Regions from separate parts of the Exiguobacterium sp. s161 genome, predicted to be linked through region 3. Evidence: riboswitches for the same ligand, from Rfam matches in the RefSeq annotation. Region 3 holds a riboswitch; each other region holds the start of a gene.

Region 1 (2,267 bases), on a different contig from region 3:
CGGATACTTTGAACGAATGTAGTCATCGGCTGAGTTCCTCCGTTACGTCAAAGTTTCGTAAATCATCGAATGTCCGGCATTCTGTACGGCGTTTGATTAACGCCGCTCCTAGACGAAGAGCGTGACGTTTCCGCTCTAAGCGTTCCGTCGTTGAATCGATTGATTCTAAATCAGCGACCGGTGCAAGACCAATCGTCCGCCGAATCAATTCGCAACCGGCAAAGCCAAGGGCATCCTGCAAGATCGTGCTCAATACATCGTCGACGAGCCCCGATGTCCGGAATGGTTCGACGGCTTCCCGTTCCCATAATGCACGGAACGTTGAAGCGAACGTCAGCCAGAACGTATCGATATCCTTGATTCGGGCGTCACGTCGTGTAGGGTAATCCGGATATGCTGCGAAGAATAGATGCGCAATGAACTGCCCGACATCGAATCCGAATGGACCATAAAAGGCGAATTCTGGATCGATGACTTTCGTTTCCGTCGCCGAGGCGAAGATGCTGCCTGTATGTAGATCGCCGTGCAGCAATGCATCTCCTTTCGTGATGAAGAGCGCTTCGAGTTTTGCGACTTCGCGTTTCAACTCATCGTCTGCCCATAGACGTGCCACCTCTTCTTCGAGTCCGGCTTCAATCTCGTTCGTTTCCGCGTCATGAAACGGATCCGTGAAGATTAATTTTTCCGTGATGTCGCACAAGTCTGGATTGTAGTACGTTCGGGCGACACGTTTCTTTTCAACCGGACCAAGTGCAAAGTCCGATGTATGGAATAACGTCCGAGCGAGATAAGAACCGATATGTTCCGCAAGCAACGGATACTGTTCACCTGCGAGTAAACCGCTTCGAACGATCGTCAGATGTGAAAGATCTTCCATGACCGTATACGCCTCTTCATGACTAGCATGAAAAACACGCGGCACGAACGGTACGGCATGCCGTGCGAATTCACGGAGTGCGGATTGCTCGATCCACGCTCGTTCGAGCGATAACGGCCAGCTCTCCCCGACGACCTTCGCATATGGTAATGCTTGTTTTAAAATCAAGCGATGTTCGCCTTCTCGAATCCGAAAGACGAGGTTGAGGTTCCCGTCGCCAATCTCTTCTGCTTCGACAGTTCCGTCGCCGATCAGTCCTAATGTCCGAACACGATCAATCGCGTCCTGTTCTGTGAATGCTTTATATGTCATCTCAGTTTCCCCCTATGTGATACACGAAAAAGCGCCTCTTTTCGTCATCGAAAAGAGGCGCAGAAAAGTCACTGCGTCCTCTTATCTCTCAGACGAAACGTCTGTTGGATGTAGCACCGTGCCTAGTGGTCGGTTGCTGCGGCGTCATCGGGCCAATTCCCTCTGCCAACTCGCGATAAGAGTCGTATGTAGTTGTCGTGTGTGATATTGATTTGAATCTTACGCAATCGACTTCCTCGCTGTCAAATCGAAATCAAGCAGAAACGGATATCATTTTTATGCCATCTATAGAAAGAGTATTTTCAAAAAAATAAATTTTCTAAAAATAGTTTGACAAGTAGCGATTCTCATGTAAAAATTGCAATTAGATTTCACAATTTCATCCAATTCTTATCAAGAGCAGACGGAGGGACAAGCCCTACGATGTCGCAGCAACCGACCTTTTGGCACGGTGCTAATTCTTGCAGCTACTAAGCTGACAGATAAGAGTCCACGTTCGAATCATTCATGGTCTCTTGTCGCTGACGAGAGACCATTTTTTTGTTGAAGGAGGAAAGACATGGCTTATATCACTGCTACTTATCAATTGACTGCCCGTGATCGACTCGAGCAACGCGCTGAACAACTCGCGCTTGGTCTGACAGTCGGTTCTTGGACGGAACTGAATCATCTCGAACAACAACAACTCGCCTCGTTCAAAGGGGAAGTCGTACATACCGAAGAGCGCGATGGCAAAGGATATATCACGATTCGTTACCCGGAACATAACGTATCGCGCGACTTTTCTGCGATTCTAACGACCGTCTTCGGGAAACTCTCACTCGACGGTGAAATCAAACTAACGGAATTGCTATTACCCGATACATTTACGTCGGACTTTCCAGGTGCGAAATTCGGGATCGAAGGGGTCCGCTCCTTGATTGGTGTCGAAGATCGCCCATTATTAATGAGCATCTTCAAAGGAGTCATCGGACGGGATTTATCGTTCCTTCGTGATCAACTCGAAGGACAACTCGCTGGTGGGATTGACCTCGTCAAAGACGATGAGATCCTATACGACAATCCGTTGACACCGACG
Region 2 (2,267 bases), 470 kb from region 3:
TTGTGGTCCGCCAATGACGAAACGGCCAGTTGGGTTGATGAAGAATTTCGTTGCTGCGTCGATGTATTCAGCCGGGATGACCGGTGTGATGACGTGTTCTTTCAAGTCAGCTTGGATTTGCTCAAGCGTGACTTCTTCTGCGTGTTGTGTCGAGATAACGATCGTATCGACACGAACCGGCTCGTTGTTCTCGTTGTATTCGACCGTGACTTGTGTTTTTCCGTCCGGACGAAGGTAGTCGAGTTGACCGTTTTTACGCACTTCTGCCAAACGGCGTGCGAGACGGTGTGAGAGCGAGATTGGAAGTGGCATGAGTTCTGGCGTTTCTTTCGTTGCGTAACCGAACATGAGACCTTGGTCTCCTGCACCGATTGCATCGATTTCTGCATCAGACATGCTACCTTCACGTGCTTCAAGCGCTTGGTCGACACCAAGAGCGATGTCTGCTGATTGCTCATCGATTGATGTCAATACAGCACATGTGTCCGCGTCGAAACCGTATTTCGCGCGTGTATAACCGATCTCACGAATCGTTTCACGGACGACTTTTGGAATGTCGACGTAAGTCGATGTCGTGATCTCACCTGCAACGAGAACGAGACCTGTTGTAACAGAAGTTTCTGCCGCAACACGCGCGTTTGGATCCGCTGCGAGGATTGCATCAAGAATTGAATCCGAAATTTGGTCACAGATTTTATCTGGATGACCTTCAGTGACTGACTCCGACGTGAATAGTCGGCGATTAAGGTTTGTCATGTATGACCCTCCCAAAAAAGAATTTGACGGTGTACTCATTTCCCCTAGTTGAGTGGGACGGTAAAATGAAAAAAACCTTTCCAAGTCCAAAAAATGGTCAGGGAAAGGTTGTGCGTTCTTCCTTTACCCTCTTATCGTTCGAAGTGTTTACTTCGCTTCAGGAGAGCACCTTTTCCCTCATTAATATGTGAATTAATGTAGGACGGTTGCCGGGTTTCTTCGGGCCTTGTTCCCTCCACCTGCTCAGAATAAGAGTATCCGTTACGAATTACATGATATAAAGTTGTAACTACTCTGTCAAGCAAGGTTTCAAATTCTAGTCGAAACTTTTTGAAAGAGATGTTAAACTGTTAATGCTGAAAGCGTTTCCAGATAAATAGAAATCAGCACTAGAAAATGATTGCTCTCCCTTTAGTATGTCATATATAATAAATGTGTCATACTAAATGCAGTGAGCCAAAACCAACGTAGGGGAAAGGTGGGGTCAGGATGCCGATGACGGTCCTGAATATCGAAGAACTACTCAAGAAAGAGCATGTGTTCAAACAACTATCTGTTGCTGAACTTGTCGAACATGCGATTCGAAACGAAGAAGGTGTCCTTGCTGAGAACGGCGCATTATCTGTAGAAACGGGGAAATTTACAGGTCGTTCACCAAAAGATAAGTTCATCGTCCGTGATTCTTCCTGCGAGTCTCACATTGATTGGGGTCATGTCAACCAACCAATGGATGGAGACAAATTTGAACAATTGTTGCAAAAGGTTCTTCGTTACATGAACGAAGCTGACCATCTCTATTACACAGAAGCTGCTGCTGGAGCAGATACGCACTTCACCCTTCCGGTCCGTGTGCTCACACAATATGCTTGGCATAACCTGTTTGCCAAACAACTCTTTTTACGCGAGTATCCTGAAGTGGCTGCCTTCGAACCGTTCACGGTCGTCTACGCGCCACATTTCAAAGCAGATCCTGCCGTTGACGGAACGAACTCCGAGACGTTCATCGCGATGTCGTTCGAACACCGAATCGTCTTGATCGGTGGAACGGAATACGCTGGAGAAATCAAAAAGTCGATCTTTTCCGTCATGAACTACCTCTTGCCACAAGAAAACGTCCTTTCGATGCACTGCTCGGCAAACGTCGGACACGAAGGCGACGTCGCCTTGTTTTTCGGTCTATCTGGTACTGGTAAGACCACCCTTTCAGCCGATGATAGCCGTCAATTGATCGGTGACGATGAGCATGGTTGGTCGCACGATGGTGTCTTCAACATCGAAGGGGGATGTTATGCGAAGACGGTCAATCTATCGCGTGAAAAAGAACCACAAATCTTTGACGCGATCCGTTTCGGAACCGTCCTTGAGAACGTCGTACTCGACGAAGCCCGTCATCCTGATTACGATGATACATCGTTGACGGAAAATACGCGTGCTGCTTATCCGATTACGGCAATCGATAACATCGCTGTTCCGTCACGCGCTGGTCATCCGAAGACGATTGTCTTCTTGAC
Region 3 (2,267 bases):
CATCCATTAGGCGAACAAGTTCGAACGCACAACGGCTCGGAACAAGATCATAGATGATTTCAAAGGCTGCTCGCTTAATGTCCGGTGCGCCTTCCGGTAAATACTCTGGACCGTCCTCGAACGAAAGTGATTCATAGGATGGAACGGAGAGTGCGGCATTGATCGTAATGATGCCGGCAAACGGAATCCCGTCAGCGGCGAGCGACAGCGCAAGCGTCGCACCCATCGATTGACCGATGACGAAGACTTGATCGCATGTTTCTTGTAAACGTTCATAGCCGTCTTGCAGGCTTTGCTTCCAACATCGAGCAGTCGATTGTTCGAACTCGCGGACGTTCGTTCCATGTCCACGTAAGCGCGGGGCATAGACGGTAAAACCTTCAGCAGCGAATGCCTCACCGACGTCCCGGACACTTTGCGGAGTGGCGTTAAAACCATGACAGATTAGAATGCCGATCGATCCACCTTGAAAATAAAACGCTTCAGCACCAGTCAATACAGGATAGTTCATCATTACTATTTTTCCTCCATTCATGAAAAAAACTCGTCGACGTCACTGCTTGGACGCCCACGAGTTTTTCACCGTATCATCCAAAGCCGCGCTTTGCTGGTCGGAGCACCTTACAAATTGCAGGTTGCCGTGAAGTCATAGAGCCAGGTCTCTCGTTCACTCTTGATAAATATCATATTGGAATTGTCGGAATAATCATTGAAACGATGGTAGCACGACCAAAAATGACTTGTCAAATCTTTCTTGACGAATCGTGATCCGTTCATTAAGCTAATTCATAACTTGTAAATCCATCGATATGCGCCAAATGGATTATTTTTGCAAAGTTGGTTGACTTTTAAAGTTTCGACCCGTAATGTAAAAATTAGTTTTACGACATAAGCAACAACGCAACAACACACATACGAATTTCATACCGCAATACTTATCCAGAGAGGTGGAGGGACTGGCCCTACGAAACCTCGGCAACAGACTCATTATGAGCACTGTGCCAATTCCATCAGACAGATGTCTGAGAGATGAGTGGAGTGGATTCTGCCACTGTGCGGATCCAGGTCTCTTCTTGTTTCTCAAGAAGGGACCTTTTTTGTTGAATGAAGGGGGAAAACGGAATGATTGCATTTCATCAAGTCAAAAAAACGTACGTCACGAAAGATCAGACGATTGCAGCGCTCGACGGTGTCGACCTGACGATCGAGAAAGGCGAAATCTTTGGTGTCATCGGCTTTAGCGGTGCCGGGAAAAGTTCACTGCTCCGCTGTGTCAATCTGTTAGAACGACCGACGTCAGGAACGGTGACGGTCGATGGGGAAGATTTAACGCAACTGTCTCCGAAAAAATTACGCCAAGCAAAACAACGGATTGGAATGATCTTTCAGCACTTCAATCTATTGAATGCGAACACGGTCTTTACGAACGTTGCAAAACCACTCGTTCTCGCAGGCGTCAAGAAAGATGAGATTCGCCGTCGGGTGACGGAGTTGCTCGAATTCGTCGATCTCGCGGACAAGGCGGATCATTATCCAGATCAATTGTCGGGTGGGCAGAAACAGCGCGTTGGTATCGCCCGGGCACTCGCGACGCAACCTTCCGTCCTTTTATGTGACGAAGCGACGTCAGCACTTGATCCCCAGACGACACATCATATTCTTCAGTTATTAAAACGGATCAATGCAGAGTACGGGATCACGATTCTTTTGATTACCCACGAGATGGGCGTCATCCGGGAGATTTGCGATCGTGTAGCCGTCATCGAAGCTGGGAAGCTAATCGAGTCAGGAACGGTCTTTGATGTCTTTTCAAATCCGCAGACCGAGACGGCACGGAACTTTGTACGGTCCGTCATGCATGACGAGATTCCAGCGTCGATTCGTCAGTTGATCGAGTCGCGAAATGCGCATCCAATCTATAAGATTCACTTCCTTGGACATCACACCGGACAACCACTCTTGTCGCAAGTCGCAAAACGCTTCGACGTCGATGTCAATATCCTGCACGGTAGCATCACAGAGTTGCAGGATACGCCGTTCGGCACCTTGCTCGTCGAGTTGATTGGTGAGCCGGCTGAAGTGAAACGAGCGTTACAATACATCGATCAGGCACAGGTGACGGTCGAGGAGGTGCTCGCTGATGCTAGTTAACTACAGTGATATCTGGACAGCATTCTTGCAGACGATGACGATGGTATCCGTTTCGCTCTTGTTCTCGACCTTGATCGGCTTACCACTCGGTATCCTGCTTGTTGTCACGCGAAAAG

The links. A riboswitch is a leader RNA that binds a small molecule or an ion and turns the genes downstream of it on or off. The one in region 3 is predicted to bind S-adenosylmethionine.
Region 1: another riboswitch for S-adenosylmethionine. It lies ahead of mtnK (S-methyl-5-thioribose kinase); the one in region 3 lies ahead of KNQ14_RS00405 (methionine ABC transporter ATP-binding protein).
Region 2: another riboswitch for S-adenosylmethionine. It lies ahead of metK (methionine adenosyltransferase); the one in region 3 lies ahead of KNQ14_RS00405 (methionine ABC transporter ATP-binding protein).

What each region holds. Positions count from the first base shown of each region.
Region 1 is NZ_JACSNH010000006.1:21,922-24,188, forward strand. It holds gene mtnA (S-methyl-5-thioribose-1-phosphate isomerase) at 1-26, opposite strand, end outside; gene mtnK (S-methyl-5-thioribose kinase) at 23-1,189, opposite strand; SAM riboswitch class I at 1,268-1,371, opposite strand; SAM riboswitch class I at 1,577-1,678, shown strand; gene KNQ14_RS13725 (2,3-diketo-5-methylthiopentyl-1-phosphate enolase) at 1,749-2,267, shown strand, end outside.
Region 2 is NZ_JACSNH010000001.1:533,800-536,066, reverse strand. It holds gene metK (methionine adenosyltransferase) at 1-756, opposite strand, end outside; SAM riboswitch class I at 885-1,011, opposite strand; gene pckA (phosphoenolpyruvate carboxykinase (ATP)) at 1,246-2,267, shown strand, end outside.
Region 3 is NZ_JACSNH010000001.1:67,511-69,777, forward strand. It holds gene KNQ14_RS00400 (alpha/beta hydrolase) at 1-514, opposite strand, end outside; SAM riboswitch class I at 582-683, opposite strand; SAM riboswitch class I at 933-1,036, shown strand; gene KNQ14_RS00405 (methionine ABC transporter ATP-binding protein) at 1,123-2,151, shown strand; gene KNQ14_RS00410 (methionine ABC transporter permease) at 2,141-2,267, shown strand, end outside.